Regions from separate parts of the Aliidongia sp. genome, predicted to be linked through region 1. Evidence: predicted binding sites of a transcription regulator. Region 1 holds the regulator's gene; the other holds the start of a gene.
What was found. The regulator HrcA, encoded in region 1, represses chaperone genes, less so after heat shock. The targets are predictions, from matches to a motif close to GTTAGCACTCNCCNNNGGNGAGTGCTAAC.
Positions count from the first base shown of each region.

Region 1 (7,954 bases):
CGCCCGACACCCAATTGCTCGTAAAAGTCTTGTTTCGCCATATGGTCGGATCCCGACGAACCGGGGGGCGACATCGAATCGCTTCGAGCCGCCCCCCTGCCTCTCTAAAGATCGGACACCGGGTGTTTAGCCCTGGTGACCCTTCTTGCGCTCGTCGACTTCCTCGAAGTCGGCATCGACCACGCGCGCATCATCGGCATTGCCGCCGGCGGCCTGACCGGCTTCCGGCCCGGCATGGGGCGCTTCGCCGGCCGGTGCACCTTCCGCCGCCTTCGCCTTGTAGATCGCCTCGCCGATCTTCATCGACGCCTGGGTCAAGGCTTCGGTCTTGGCCTTGATGGCCTCGACGTCCTCGGCCGACAGCGCCGCCTTCAGCTCGGTGATCGCCGCCTCGACCGCGGTCTTGTCGGCCTCGGGCACGCTCGCCGCGGCCTCTTCCTTCAAGGTCCGCTCGGTCGTGTGGATCAGTGCCTCGGCCTGGTTCTTGACCTCGACCACCTCACGCTTGCGCTTGTCGTCCTCGGCGTTGAGCTCGGCTTCCTTGACCATCTTGTCGATCTCGGCGTCCGACAGGCCGCCCGACGCCTGGATGCGGATCTGCTGCTCCTTGCCGGTGCCCTTGTCCTTGGCCGAAACCTGGACGATGCCGTTGGCGTCGATGTCGAACCCGACCTCGATCTGCGGCAGGCCACGCGGTGCCGGCGGCAGGCCGATCAGGTCGAACTGACCCAGGATCTTGTTGTCGGCCGCCATCTCGCGCTCGCCCTGGAACACGCGGATCGTGACCGCGGTCTGGTTGTCCTCGGCGGTCGAGAAGGTCTGGGCCTTCTTGGTCGGGATCGTCGTGTTGCGGTCGATGAGGCGGGTGAACACGCCGCCCAGCGTCTCGATGCCGAGCGACAGCGGCGTCACGTCCAAGAGCAGGACGTCCTTGACCTCGCCCTTCAGCACGCCGGCCTGGATCGCGGCGCCCATCGCCACGACTTCGTCCGGGTTCACGCCCTTGTTCGGCTCCCTGCCGAAGATCTGCTTCACCGTCTCGGCGATCTTGGGCATGCGGGTCATGCCGCCGACCAGGATCACTTCGTCGACTTCCGAGGCCTTGAGGCCGGCATCGCGCAGCGCCGCCTTGCAGGGCTCGATCGTCCGCTGCACCAGATCCTCGACCAGGCTCTCGAGCTTGGCGCGGCTGAGCTTGATGTTGAGATGCTTCGGGCCCGACTGGTCGGCCGTGATGAACGGCAGGTTGACTTCGGTCTGCATCGACGACGACAGCTCGATCTTGGCCTTTTCCGCGGCTTCCTTCAGGCGCTGCAGGGCCAGCTTGTCGGCGCGCAGGTCGATGCCCTGCTCCTTTTTGAACTCGTCCGCCAGATAGTCGATGATCGACTTGTCGAAATCCTCGCCGCCCAGGAACGTGTCGCCGTTGGTCGACTTCACCTCGAACACGCCGTCGCCGATCTCGAGGATCGAGACGTCGAACGTGCCGCCGCCCAGGTCATAGACCGCAATCGTGCCGGAGCCGCGCTTTTCCATGCCATAGGCGAGCGCTGCCGCCGTCGGCTCATTGATGATGCGCAGCACGTCGAGACCGGCGATCTTGCCGGCATCCTTGGTCGCCTGGCGTTGGCTGTCGTTGAAATAGGCCGGCACGGTGATGACCGCCTGGGTCACCGTCTCGCCCAGATACGCCTCGGCGGTTTCCTTCATCTTCTGCAGGATGAAGGCGCTGATCTGCGACGGCGCGAACTTCTCGCCGCGGCTCTGGACCCACGCGTCGCCGTTGTCGGCGCCGATGATCTTATAGGGAACGAGGCCGATGTCCTTCTTGACGACCGCATCCTCGAAGCGGCGGCCGATCAGGCGCTTGATCGCGGAGAAGGTGTTTTCCGGATTGGTGACGCCCTGGCGCTTGGCGGCCTGGCCGACCAGACGCTCGCCGCTTTCCGTGAACGCGACCATCGACGGCGTCGTGCGGGCGCCCTCGCTGTTCTCGATGACCTTGGCGGTCTTGCCGTCCATGACGGCGACGCAGGAATTGGTGGTGCCGAGATCGATACCGATGACTTTGCTCATTACTGCCTCTCGAACAAGCAGGACGCGAGGGCCCCCGAAGAGCGCTCCTTGCCGTCCCCCAAATTTTGAACCTGGACGCCGCGGCAACTGCCGAACGCCCGCCGTTATATATGGGCGGCTTCCCGGCCCTGCAACGGGGTGAAGGGCTTTCCTGTCACGGAATCGTGACCAAAACCTGAAAAGCCGCACCCCAGCCGCATCAGGCGGTGCGATCGACCCGCTGATGACCGTCGGTGCCCTTGTCGTCCGCAGGCTTGCCGTCCGTCGCCGCACCGTCGGCGACCGGCCCCTTGGCGACGCCGACCATTGCCTCGCGCAGCAGCCGGTCATGCAGCGTATAGCCGGCCTGCAGAACCTGGACGACCGTGCCCGCGACCTTGCCGGTATTTTCCAGCTCGAAGATCGCCTGATGGAAATTATGGTCGAACTTCTCGCCCAGCGGATCCAGCTTGCGGATGCCGTGCTTCTCGAACGCGCCCAGCAGCTCCCGCTCGGTCGCGGACACGCCCGACAGCAGGCCCTTCAGCAGCTCGTCGCCCGCCGCCTGGGCCTCCGGCACGCTGTCGATCGCGCGGCGCAGGTTGTCGGCGACGGTCACCAGGTCTTTGGCGAAGGCGGAGGTCGCGAACTTCAGCGCATCCTCGCGGTCGCGCTGGGCGCGGCGGCGGACATTCTCCTGCTCGGCCAGCGCCCGCAGCGCCTGATCCTTGAACTTCGCAACTTCAGCTTCGAGCTCGGCGATCCGCGCCTCGGGCGATGCGATCTCGATATCGACCGTTTCCGCCACGGTATCGGCCTCGTTGGGGGTATCGGGAGTGTTGGGGGCTTCGGTCATTGCTGTCTGGGTCCTGCTTTAGCCAATTGAGCGCCCGATCACCTTGGCGGTGTAGTCGACCATCGGAATGATCCGGGCATAGTTGATGCGGGTCGGGCCGATCACGCCGATCGCGCCCACGATCTGTTCGCGGCTGTTCATATAGGGTGCGATCACCATCGAACAGCCGGCGATGCCGAACAGCGAGTTGGCGGAGCCGATGAAGATCTGCACGCCCTCGCCGCGATGGGTCGCCTCGACCAGGCGCATCATCGTGTCCTTGGTCTCCAGCAGTTCGAACAGCCGGCGGACCCGGTCGAGATCCTCGAGCGCGCTGATGTCCTCGAGCAGGTTGGCCTGGCCGCGCACGATGAGCGAACCGCCCGACGAGCCGACCGGCGCGCCGGCCCACGATGCCAGCCCCGCCTGGACCAGCTTGGTCGTCAACTCGTCGAGTTCGGCCTGGTTGGCCGCCAGTTCCTGGACCAGCGCCGCCTTGGCTTCGTCGAGCGTGAACCCGACCAGCCGCGCCGACAGGAAATTGCCCGCCGTGACCAGGGCCGAGGTCGGCACGCCGACCGGCACCTCGATCACCCGGTTCTCGACCAGCCCATCCTCGGTCACCAGCACGACCAGCGCGCGGCCGGGCCCGAGCGCCACGAACTCGACATGCTTCAGCGCGCGTTCTGTCTTGGGCGCCAGCACCAGCCCGGCGCAGCGCGACAGGCCGGACAGGGTCTGCGTCGCCTGTTCCAGCAGCGCCGGGAACGAGCGTCCGCCGGCGGCACAGCGCGCATCGAGATTGTCGCGCTCTTCCTTGGACAGGCGGCCGACTTCCAGCAGGCCATCGACGAACAGGCGCAGCCCGGCATCGGTCGGCAGCCGGCCCGCCGATGTGTGGGGCGCGAACAGCAGGCCGGCCTCTTCCAGGTCGGCCATCACGTTGCGGATCGTCGCCGGCGACAGGTTCAGCCCCAGCCGGCGCGAGATGGTGCGGGAGCCGATCGGCTCGCCCGTCTCGACATAGGCATCGACGATCGTACGGAAGATGTCCCGGCTGCGCTCGTTCAGCGCGCCGACCAGGGTCTCCGTTCGCGCGCGGGGGATGTCGCGGTCGCTCAAAGTCGACGATCGTCCCTTGTGAGACAGTGATGGATAGGAGCCTGCCATCGCGACAGGGCGAGCCGAAACTTAGGGACGACCGGGGCGAGCGTCAACCTTTGGCCCGTGGAACGCACAGGAGCAATTCCCGCCAAAGCCTGGACGCGCGGGCGGGCGGCGGAGTAGTTTGACGCCCTTCATCCAGATCCGCCTTCGCGAAAGTAGCGCCCAGCCCATGTCACGCCCCTCCGGTCGCGCCGTCGACCAGCTCCGCCCGGTGACGCTCACCCCCGGCTTTTCCAAGTATGCCGAGGGTTCCTGCCTTGTGAAATGCGGCGAGACCCACGTGCTGTGCACGGCCTCGGTCGAAGAGAAGGTACCGCCGTTCCTGCGCAACACCGGCGCCGGCTGGGTCACGGCCGAATACGGCATGCTGCCGCGCTCGACCCATACCCGCACCGACCGCGAGGCGGCGCGGGGCAAGCAGTCGGGCCGGACCCAGGAAATCCAGCGGCTGATCGGCCGATCGCTGCGCGCGGTCGTCGACCTGAAGGCACTGGGCGAGCGGCAGGTCAAGATCGATTGCGACGTGCTGCAGGCCGACGGCGGCACGCGGACCGCCTCGATCACCGGCAGCTATGTGGCACTGCATCTAGCGCTGCGTGGCCTGGTCGATGCCAAGCTGATCCCGGCCCTGCCGCTGCGCGACCAGGTCGCTGCCGTTTCCTGCGGCATCTACAAGGGCGTGCCGGTGCTCGACCTGGAATATGTCGAGGATTCCGCGGCCGATGCCGACGCCAATTTCGTGCTGACCGCGACCGGAAAGATCGTCGAGATCCAGGCGACCGCCGAGGACGCGCCCTTCCCCGAGGAGCAATATACCGAGATGATGAAGCTGGCGCGCAAGGGCATCGCGGAATTGGCCCGCCTGCAGCGCGCCGCCGTCGGCCTGGGCGGGCTCTGATCCCATGTGCGCCGCCACTCCGCGCCGCCGCTTCACCGGCACCGGCCTGATCGTGGCCACGCACAATCCGGGCAAGCTGCGCGAAATCGTCGAGCTGCTGGCGCCCTATGGCATCCATGTCAGCTCGGCCGCGGAGCATGGCCTGCCGGAGCCGGAGGAGACCGGCACGACTTTCCTCGCCAATGCCGAACTGAAGGCCTTGGCCGCGGCGCTGGCCGCCGGTGTGCCGGCACTGTCGGACGACAGCGGCCTGTCGGTCGATGCGCTCGACGGCGCACCCGGCATCTATTCGGCACGCTGGGCCGGGCCGTCGAAGGATTTCGGCTTCGCCATGGCCCGCATCGAACGCGAGCTGGCCGAGCGCGGCACCGACAATCGCCGCGCCCATTTCGTCAGCGCCCTGACGCTCGCCTGGCCCGACGGCCATTTCGAGAGCTTCGAGGGCCGGGTGTCCGGGACCCTGAGCTTTCCCCCGCGCGGCGACCGGGGCTTCGGCTATGACCCGATCTTCATTCCCGACGGCCTGAGCCAGACGTTCGGCGAGATGCACGAGGCGACCAAGCACCGCATCAGCCACCGCGCCCGAGCGTTCAGCCAGCTGGTCGAGGCCTGCTTCGCGTCATGAGCCTGGTGACGGCAGCGGCGGCGCCCGGGACGGCCGACGCCCCGGGCTTCGCGATCTATGTCCATTGGCCGTTCTGCCTGTCGAAATGCCCCTACTGCGATTTCAACAGCCACGTGCGCGACCGGATCGAGCAGGATCGCTGGCGCGCCGCCCTGCTGACCGAACTCGACCATTATGCCGGGCAGACCGCCGGCCGCGTCGTCACCTCGATCTTTTTCGGCGGCGGCACGCCGTCGCTGATGGAGCCGGCGACCGTCGGCGCGGTCATCGATCGCATCGGCCGGCGCTGGACGCTCGACCCCCATATCGAGATCACGCTCGAGGCCAATCCGACCTCGGTCGAATCCCACAAGTTCCAGGGTTTCCGCACCGCCGGAGTCAACCGGGTCTCGCTCGGCATCCAGGCGCTCGACGATGCCTCGCTCAAATTCCTGGGCCGCCAGCATTCCGCTGAGGAAGCGCTCGGCGCGATCGACCTTGCGGCCCGGCATTTCGATCGTTACAGTTTCGATCTGATCTATGCACGGCCGGGACAAACCGTGAAATCCTGGGCGGCCGAGCTGGATCGCGCGCTGGGCTTTGCCACCGATCACCTGTCGGTCTACCAGCTGACGATCGAGCAGGGCACCGCCTTCGCGACTCTCCACGCGCGGGGCGATTTCGTGCTGCCGGACGACGAGCTCGCCGGCGAGCTTTACGAGATGACCCAGGCCCATCTGGCGGGCGCGGGCATGCCGTCCTACGAGATTTCGAACCATGCGCGGCCGGGACAGGCGAGCCGGCACAACCTGACCTATTGGCGCTATGGCGACTATGTCGGCGTCGGACCGGGCGCCCATGGCCGCCTGACCCTAAACGGCGAAAAGACTGCGACCCGCCAGGCCAAGGCGCCCGAGACCTGGCTGGCCCGGGTCGAGGCCCAAGGGCATGGCACCCAGGAGACCGAAACCATCGATCCGACCGCCCGGGCCGAGGAGCTGGTCATGATGGGGCTGCGTCTGGCCGAAGGCATTCCGCGCCGGCGGTTCCGCGAGGAACTGGGCCTGGAGCCCGAGGATCTGATCGATGCCACGGCGCTCCGCCATCTGACCGAGGGCGGCTTCGTGGCGCTCGACGACGAGCGGCTGGTGGCGACCGACGCCGGCCGCCAGCGCCTGAACGCCGTATTGGCAGCCTTGCTGCGTTAGCGGAAAGCACGCCTGCCACCGCCCCGCTCACGATGCCGCGCGGATCAGATGCGCGGCGAAGGAAAGCTGCCACGTCGCGCCGCCATCTTCCGAGTAGGACTCGCTGTAATCATGCGCGTTCGTCTCGATGTTCGACCAGACGGCGCGCACGAGGACCGCGCGATTGTCCAGAGTGTCCGGCGAGATGAGTTCGCCGCGACCGTTCCTGAATTCGCCGACGAATGGTGCGCCGATCGTGCCGACCTTGCTGTTGCTATAGGATTGGCTCCACTGGTGCGCCACGGGATTGTACAGGAAAAGGTTCATCCCTTCCCAATGGCCGGTCGGCCCGTCCACCTCGATCTCTTCCAACGACGCGCGTCCGTCCCACACCTTGCTTACCGTCACCACCCCGTCCAGCTCGATGACATGCTGACCGCCCGCGAACGGATCCAGGATCCGTCGGATGTGGGTATGCCAGACGCCGATATCGAAATCGAAATCGCGCGCACCGTCCCGAGCCGAAGCGTTGGGCTCGTCCGCCCGCGCAAGCGCCGGCGCGGTCGCGAGGCAGCACAGCACGAGCGCGAGCTTCGCCCAAGAACGACAATCGATCGTCTCTTGCAATTTCATCGGTGGACCTGCCGGGCTAAGGGCGCCTTGCGCCTGCGATCCGGTTCGAACCGCATCCGATCATGTAGGCCGGCTGCCGTGCCGCCGCGAAGGCCCACTTCCTGGAAAGATTGCTGGTCCACTCGGGCGCTCCCTGGCTGACGCTGCCAGCGGATCACATTCGGGCGGCGGCGATGCCGCCGAAGACGACGGCGGGCGAGGCCTATCCGTTCTGCATGGTCATGACGAAGGCGGTGCTGGACGGCAGGGCGCGGGAATTGATCGATCTGGCGAAGCTCGATTTCATCCGCCGAGGGGCGCCAGCCCTTACTGCCCGGCCTCGCCGAAGCTTTCCGGCGCCGGGCTGACCACGCTGGTGCCGCTGTGTTCGACCTGCAGCACGGCCAAACCGCGTTCGGCCGTGCCGTCGTCGCGCAGCCGGAAGATGCCGTCGGCGCCGGCGAAGCCGTTCGGGTTGGTCAGGGCCGCCACCGAAAATTCGCTGCCGGGTGTGCGATCGAGCACCGCCGCGACGCCGACCGCGTCATAGGCGAGCGTCGCCAGCCGCTGCGGCGCATGGCCGTAGGCCTGGCGGA
Region 1 covers NZ_DASZBY010000027.1:14,994-22,947, reverse strand. Annotated here, with positions in the region: gene dnaJ (molecular chaperone DnaJ) at 1-41, opposite strand, end outside; gene dnaK (molecular chaperone DnaK) at 127-2,076, opposite strand; gene grpE (nucleotide exchange factor GrpE) at 2,276-2,911, opposite strand; gene hrcA (heat-inducible transcriptional repressor HrcA) at 2,930-4,012, opposite strand; gene rph (ribonuclease PH) at 4,227-4,955, shown strand; gene rdgB (RdgB/HAM1 family non-canonical purine NTP pyrophosphatase) at 4,960-5,580, shown strand; gene hemW (radical SAM family heme chaperone HemW) at 5,577-6,767, shown strand; gene VGV37_RS04140 (hypothetical protein) at 6,795-7,379, opposite strand; gene VGV37_RS04135 (hypothetical protein) at 7,553-7,726, shown strand; gene VGV37_RS04130 (penicillin-binding protein activator) at 7,686-7,954, opposite strand, start outside.

Region 2 (7,954 bases), on a different contig from region 1:
AGCAGAAGGCGTTCGTAGCGCGAGATGAGCGGCGGTCCGTTCGGCGGCCTGATCACGGCCTCGACCAGATCCAGGCGGGCCGCCGCCTCCTGCACGACCTCGTAGTAGGGCTTGGCCGACCATTGAGCGAACTTGCTGTCCGGTTGATCGGACAGGTCCCGGCCGATCAGCCGCGCGCTCTCGCTGGGCGAATAGCACAGGATGTTGTTCGGCCAGGCGCGGATGATCGCCTGGTCCCGCCCCTTGAGGCTGACCAGCAGATGGCCGCCCTCGAACGCGCCCACGCGCCGCAGCGGCTCGAAGTTGGACGGCAGGCGCCCATGGCTGCGGAACCAGCTCTGGAATGCCTCCGCCATCCGCCGCCGCTTGCCGTGGCGCAGCCGGCCGAGATCGAGCGTCTCGAGGATGTAGCTTTCGCGAGGATGTTCGCCCGGCGTGGTTCCACGCAGGAAATCGAGCCGCGCGATGATGTCGTTGATGTTGTGCAGCACTTCGGCCGGCTCGCCCTCGCCTTCGTGCTCGATCACCAGCCGCACGATCCGATGCTCGAGCACCAGGCGCACGACCTGCTCGAAACAGGCCTTGGTGAAGAGATCGGCGCGCAGCTTGAGGCGAGCCCCGTTCGTCTCCGGCTTGAACCAGACGAAGCCCAGGTTGCGTATCGCATAATTCGAAAGATCGAAATCGGCGCGGGCATAGTCCAGGTGCCACCGCAACTCGCTTGGACGTGCGTCCAGGAGCTGCCCTGTATCGGAGACGAAAACGCCCGACTTGAACATTGACCGGCAAACCCGCAGCAGAAAGTTCTAATGTTTTTATATCGCACGAATCGGGAACGGCGCGGAACAACAAACGCCGGCCGTGAAGCCTCGGCAGGACCGCCGACCAACGGCTTCGCGCTGGACAGCGGGATGCCGGCGGGTTGAAGATCGGGCCAATGGGCAACAAAAGGGCCCCGATGACCGACGATCGCTACGCTTCCGTCCTGACACTCGTCCGCTGCCTGGCCGGCGCCGCCCCGCTCGATACCCGGGACGCGGTCTTGCACGAGGCCTTCGCGCAATTGCATCAGACCGCTTCGTCGATCGAGGCCGAAAGGCTCGATCGGCTGATCTGGCAACGCTGGGGCGATGCCGGCAATCGCGCGGCCCGCCGTTCGCTGATCGACGCGTCGAAGGCGCTGGCGCTGGGCGACGCCGAGACGGCGCTCGACCTCGTGAACCGGGCGATCGCCGACGACGCGGGCTTCGCCGAAGCGTGGAACCGGCGGGCGACGATCCTGTTCATGACCGGCCGCCACGACCGCTCGATCGCCGACATCGAGCGGGTGCTGGTGCTGGAGCCTCGGCACTACGGCGCCCTCGCCGGCCTCGGCCAGATCCTGATGCACGCCGAGGAGACGGAAGGCGCATTGATCGCGTTCGAAGCGGCCCTGGCGATCAATCCTCACCTGGAGGGCATCCGGCGGATGATCGGCAAGCTGCGCCCGGTTGCCCGCAGAACGCCCCATCTCGACCCACCGCCGTGAACCGGCAGGGCATCCGCCAAATTCGCCAAAAGTCATCGACAATGGAAAGGTCTGCGGCATGCTGAACGAATTCAAGAAATTCGCGGTCCGGGGCAACGTGATCGACCTCGCCGTCGGCATCATCATCGGCACCGCCTTCACCGCGATCGTCAATTCGCTGGTGAACGACCTGCTGATGCCGCCGCTGGGCCTCGCCATCGGCGGCATCGATTTCTCGGACTTCTTCGTGACCATCAAGGGCGGCGGCCATGAGTCGCTGGCCGCAGCGAAGGCGGCCGGCGACGTCACGATCAATTACGGCCTGTTCCTGAATTCGATCATCAAGTTCGTCATCGTCGCCTTCGCGGTCTTCCTGCTGGTCCGGCAACTGAACAAGCTCGCCGGCCCGAAAGACGCGGCCCCGCCGCCCCCGCCCCGGAGCGAATTGCTGCTGGAAGAGATCCGCGACCTGCTGAAACAACGCCCGGGTCCGGTCTGAGGCGCGATCAGTTCGGCGCCTGCAGCTGCAGGCGGTTGAGTTCCTGCTGGGTCGCGAACGCATTGGCACCGGCACCCCGCGGCAGCGGACCCGTTCGGTTCGCGAGATCGCGCTGATGGGCCCGCAACTGTGTCTGGTAGAGCGCCCGCTTCTGCTGATCGACTGGATCGTTCGCGGCCGGCGCTGTCGGAAAGAGGCCGGGCTGGACCACGGGCCTGTCATAGACCGGCGGCGGCGCCAGCCGCGCGACAGGTGGTCCCGGCCGGATCGCCGGTGCGGCAATCGCAGTCGAGGCACCCGGCATGCTCATGCCCAAAGTCGGCAGCCAGACGGACCCGGCCTGGTCCGCGTGGGCGGATCCGGCGAGGTCCATAAGGCCGAGCAGGCAGAGGAACACGGTTCTCATGCCCATCAAATGGGAGCGCCCTCGGGCCGAACCACCCCAAAAGCGTCACACGAACTGGCTATGGAACACGATATAACGCGGGCCGTCCGGTCGAACCCGTGTTAGAAGACGCGCCGCCTGCGGCCTCGGCCCGGCAGTCCCCCGTGCTCGTAAATTCGACCGGCTTCGGCCTTGACAGGGCAGGACCCGATCCGTATTTGCCTAGCACTCATCGGTGGAGAGTGCTAACAGTGCGCTTCGCCGAGATCATTCTTATTTCAGCTATCCCAAGGAGCGACCCATGAAATTCCGTCCGCTGCACGACCGCGTTGTGGTCAAGCGTATCGAGCAGGAAGGCAAGTCCAAGGGCGGTATCATCATCCCCGATACGGCCAAGGAAAAGCCGCAAGAAGGTGAAGTGATCGCGGTTGGCCCCGGCGCCCGCGACGAGCAGGGCAAGATCCAGGCGCTCGACGTCAAGGTCGGCGACCGCGTTCTGTTCGGCAAGTGGTCGGGCACCGAGATCAAGATCGACGATGTCGATTATCTCGTGATGAAAGAGTCGGACATCGTGGGCGTGATCGCGGCCTGAGGCTGACGAACCACCCGATCGTGCCGGAAACTCTATTCAAGGAATCGATAAATGGCTGCCAAAGAAGTTAAATTCGGAACTGACGCGCGCGACAAGATGCTGCGCGGCGTCGACATCCTCGCCAATGCCGTCAAGGTGACGCTCGGCCCCAAGGGCCGCAACGTCGTCATCGACAAGTCTTTCGGCGCCCCGCGCATTACCAAGGACGGCGTCACCGTCGCCAAGGAAATCGAGCTTGCCGACAAGTTCGAGAACATGGGCGCACAGATGGTTCGTGAGGTCGCCTCCAAGACCAACGACCTGGCCGGCGACGGCACGACGACCGCGACCGTGCTGACCCAGGCGATCGTCAAGGAAGGCGTCAAGGCTGTTGCCGCCGGCCTCAACCCGATGGACCTGAAGCGCGGCATCGACATGGCCGTCGAGGCCGTCATCGCCGACGTCAAGAGCCGCACCAAGAAGGTCTCGACCAACGAAGAGATCGCCCAGGTCGGCACGATCTCGGCCAATGGCGAGACCGAAATCGGCCAGATCATCGCCCGCGCGATGCAGAAGGTTGGCAACGAAGGCGTCATCACGGTCGAAGAGGCCAAGAGCCTCGAGACCGAACTGGACGTCGTCGAGGGCATGCAGTTCGATCGCGGCTACCTGTCGCCGTACTTCGTGACCAACGCCGAGAAGATGGTCGCAGAGCTCGAGAACCCCTACATCCTCATCCACGAGAAGAAGCTGTCGGGTCTCCAGGCTCTGCTGCCGGTGCTCGAGGCGGTCGTGCAGTCGGGTCGCCCGCTGCTGATCATCGCCGAGGACGTCGAGGGCGAGGCTCTGGCCACGCTCGTCGTCAACAAGCTGCGTGGCGGCCTCAAGATCGCCGCCGTCAAGGCGCCGGGCTTCGGCGATCGCCGCAAGGCGATGCTCGAGGACATCGCGATCCTGACCAACGGTCAGCTGATCAGCGAAGACCTGGGGATCAAGCTGGAGAATGTCACGCTCGACATGCTCGGCAGCGCCAAGAAGGTCATGATCACCAAGGAAGACACGACGATCGTCGACGGCGCCGGCGGCAAGGAAGCCATCGAGGCCCGGACCGGCCAGATCCGCGCGCAGATCGAAGAGACCACGTCCGACTACGACCGTGAGAAGCTCCAGGAGCGCCTGGCCAAGCTCGCGGGCGGCGTCGCGGTCATCCGCGTCGGCGGCGCGACCGAGGTCGAGGTGAAGGAGCGCAAGGATCGCGTCGACGACGCGATGCATGCGACCCGCGCCGCGGTCGAGGAAGGTGTTGTTCCGGGCGGTGGCGTCACGCTGGTGTACGCGATCCGTTCGATCGAGAACCTGAAGCCTGCCAACAACGACCAGCAGGTCGGCATCAACCTGGTCAAGAAGGCGCTGCAGGCGCCGGCTCGCCAGATCGCCGAGAATTCCGGCGTCGATGGCTCGATCATCGTCGGCAAGCTGCTCGACTCGACCGACTTCAACTGGGGCTACGACGCCCAGAAGGGCGAGTTCACCGACATGATCAAGGCCGGCATCATCGATCCGACCAAGGTCGTGCGCATCGCCCTCCAGGATGCGGCATCGGTCGCCGGTCTGCTCATCACCACCGAGTGCATGATCGCCGACAAGCCCGAGAAGAAGGCCCCCTCGATGGGCGGCGGCGACATGGGCGGCATGGGTGGCATGGGCGGCATGGACTTCTAATCAGAAGGTCAGCCGAACAAGTCCCCTCCCGGATCTGACCGTTTCGTCCTCGAAACGGTCAGACCCGAAGCAATGCGAGCGCCGCGGGCCGAAAGGTCCGCGGCGCTTTGCTTTCGCCCCTTCCCCTTGTACCGCATGGTTCGCGTTCCGATCTGCTGTAGCAAGGCCGCGACAGCCCCATCGTCCACCCGTGCAAGGGAACCCATGTCCGCTCTTCTGCTGCTGCGCGACCTTCTGCTGCGTCTTCTCACTCCTTTCGCGATCGTCGTCTTTCTGATCGAAGATCTGCTGATCCGGCGGCTGGGCCACCTGTTGGGCCGTCTCGCCGGCTGGCCGCCGTTCGCCCGGGCCGAGGCCTGGGCCGCCAGCCTGCCACCCTATGGCGCGCTCGCCCTGTTCCTGTTGCCCTCGACCCTGATCGTGCCCGAGAAGCTGCTGGTCATCGCGCTGTTCCACAGCCATCACTACTGGCTGGCCGTGGGCGTGCTGGTCGGCGCCAAGCTGTTCGCGACGGCGGTGGTCGGCCGGATCCTGTCGGTCTGCTATCCGAGCCTGTCCAGGCTCGCCTGGTTCCGGCGTGCCGATGCCTGGGTCCGCCTGACCCGAAACCGGATCTACGGCGCGATCAAGAGCACCGTGCTGTGGCAGGCGAGCGAACGGCTGAAGCGGAAGATCGTCGAGTGGAAACCCTTCGCCCGCCTGCGCGCACGGCGCCGGCCGGAAGCGCAGCGCGCGCCGTAAGTTTTCCCGTCCGCGGCCACGAAGGTGTGGCACCGGCGGTGCCCGCCTCCTATGCTGAGCATTCGAAGCATGAAACGGGAGGCTGGAACGTCATGGGTCAGTTCGGCATGGGGCAGTCGGTGCGACGCTCCGAGGACCAGCGTTTCATCACCGGCCACGGCCGCTATACCGACGACATCAACCTGCCGCACCAGGCCTATGCCTATGTCCTGCGTTCGCCCCATGCCTCGGCACGGATCACCCGCATCGACGTGAGCGGGGCGCTGGCCGCTCCCGGCGTCATCGGCGTGCTGACCGGCAAGGATCTGGAGGCCGACGGCATCGGCCCGATCCCCTGCGCGGCGCCCATCACCAACATCGACGGCACCCCCGGCAGATATCCGCCGCATCCGGCACTCGTGACCGACCGGGTGCGCCATGTCGGCGACCAGGTCGCGCTGATCGTGGCTTCGACCCCGGCCGAAGCGCGCGACGCGGCCGAACTGGTCGAGGTCGACTACGACATGCTGCCGGCGATCGCCGATACCGGTTCGGCGCTCGAGGCCGGCAAGCCGCTGGTGTGGGACGATATCCCGAACAATCTCTGCTTCGACTGGCAGATGGGCGACAAGGCGGCGACCGAGGCCGGTTTCGCCAAGGCGAAGCGCGTCGCCCGGATCGATCTGGTCAACAACCGCATCATCGTCGCCTCGATGGAGCCGCGCAACGCGCTGGGTCATTACGATCGCGGCGACGAGCGCTACACGCTCTACACCGGCAGCCAGGGCTCGCACACGCTGCGCAAGCTGCTGTCGGGCAAAGTGTTGAACGTGCCGGAATCGAAAATCCGCGTGGTGACACCCGACGTCGGCGGCGGTTTCGGCATGAAGCTGTTCCTCTATCCCGAGCAGGTGCTGGTGCTCTGGGCCTCGAAGAAGCTGGGCGTACCGGTCAAATGGACCGGCGAGCGCGGCGAGGCGTTCCTGACCGACACCCACGGGCGCGATCACGTGACCCATGCCGAGGTGGCGATGGACGAGGATGGCCGTTTCCTCGCCTGGCGCGTCGAGACGACGGCCAACCTGGGCGCGTACCTGTCGAACTACGGCCCGTTCATCCCGACCGCCGCCGGTTCCGGCATGCTGGCCGGCGTCTATGCCAGCCCTGCCCTCTATGTCCGGGTCAAGGGCGTGTTCACCCACACCACGCCGGTCGACGCCTATCGCGGCGCCGGGCGGCCCGAAGCGGCCTATGTGGTCGAGCGGCTGGTGGACAAAGCCGCACGCGAAATGGGTCTGGCGCCCGAGGAGTTGCGCCGGCGCAACTTCATCACGCCGGAACAGATGCCGTTCCGCACCGCCGGCGGTCTGACCTACGACAGCGGCGATTTCGCGAAGAACATGGAAGACGCGCTTCAGAACATCGACCAGGCCGGCCTGCCCGCGCGCAAGGCCGAGGCCGCCCGGCGCGGCAAGCTGCGCGGTCTGGGCATCGCCTGCTACATCGAGCAGTGCGGCGGCGGCTCCGACGAGATGGCGGAACTGCGCTTCGACCCGTCGGGCGGCGTCACCCTGCTGATCGGCAGCCAATCCACCGGCCAGGGCCACCAGACCGCCTATGCCCAGATCGTCGCCGACGGGCTGGGCATTCCGTTCGAGGACATACGGGTCGTCCAAGGCGATACCGATACGGTCTCGTTCGGCCATGGCACCGGCGGCTCGCGCTCGCTGCCGGTCGGCGGTGCCGCGACCAGCCTTGCGGTCGGCAAGGTAATCGAGCGCGGCCGTAAGATCGCGGCGCATCAGTTGGAGGCGGCCGAGGCCGACATCGAGTTCAAGGACGGCACCTTCACCATCGCCGGCACCGATCGCCAGATCGATATCCTCTCGGTGGTGAAGTCGGCCTTCGCCGGCGCGCTGCCGCCCGGCATGGAAGGCGGCTTCGACGAGACCGCGCGCTGGACGCCGCCTGCCGGCACCTTCCCCAACGGGACCCATGCGGTCGAGGTCGAGGTCGATCCGGAAACCGGCATGACCGAGATCCTGCGCTATGTCGTAGTCGACGATTTCGGCAACGTGGTGAACCCGCTGCTGCTCGAAGGCCAGGTCCATGGCGGCGTCGGCCAGGGTGTCGGCCAGGCGCTACTCGAAGGCGTGGTCTATGACGCCTCGTCCGGCCAGCTGGTCACCGGCTCGTTCATGGATTACGCCATGCCTCGCGCGATCCACCTGCCGGACATCGAATTCTCGTACAATGTGGTGCCGTGCCGGACCAACCTGCTGGGCCTGAAGGGCGCCGGCGAGGCCGGTGCCATCGGCGCGCCGCCGGCGGTGATCAATGCCATCGTCGATGCGCTGGCGCCGCTTGGCATCGACCATGTCGAAATGCCGGCGACGCCGCTCAGCATCTGGCAGGCGATCCAGGCTTCCGGCCTGGCCGAGGCGGCCGAATAGATGACCGACCTCGATCTGAAGCCCCTGCTCGCCGCGGCCATCGAAGCGGCACTCGAAGCTGCCCGCGAAATCCTCGACGTCTATGCCGGCGAGATCA
Region 2 covers NZ_DASZBY010000091.1:14,393-22,346, forward strand. Annotated here, with positions in the region: gene VGV37_RS17060 (hypothetical protein) at 1-18, shown strand, start outside; gene VGV37_RS17065 (hypothetical protein) at 1-716, opposite strand, end outside; gene VGV37_RS17070 (tetratricopeptide repeat protein) at 959-1,528, shown strand; gene mscL (large conductance mechanosensitive channel protein MscL) at 1,587-2,006, shown strand; gene VGV37_RS17080 (hypothetical protein) at 2,014-2,418, opposite strand; gene groES (co-chaperone GroES) at 2,693-2,983, shown strand; gene groL (chaperonin GroEL) at 3,035-4,684, shown strand; gene VGV37_RS17095 (hypothetical protein) at 4,889-5,425, shown strand; gene VGV37_RS17100 (xanthine dehydrogenase family protein molybdopterin-binding subunit) at 5,518-7,857, shown strand; gene cysQ (3'(2'),5'-bisphosphate nucleotidase CysQ) at 7,858-7,954, shown strand, end outside.
Region 2: groES (co-chaperone GroES) is a predicted target of HrcA. The motif match lies at 2,613-2,641, and genes of this name have one in related genera.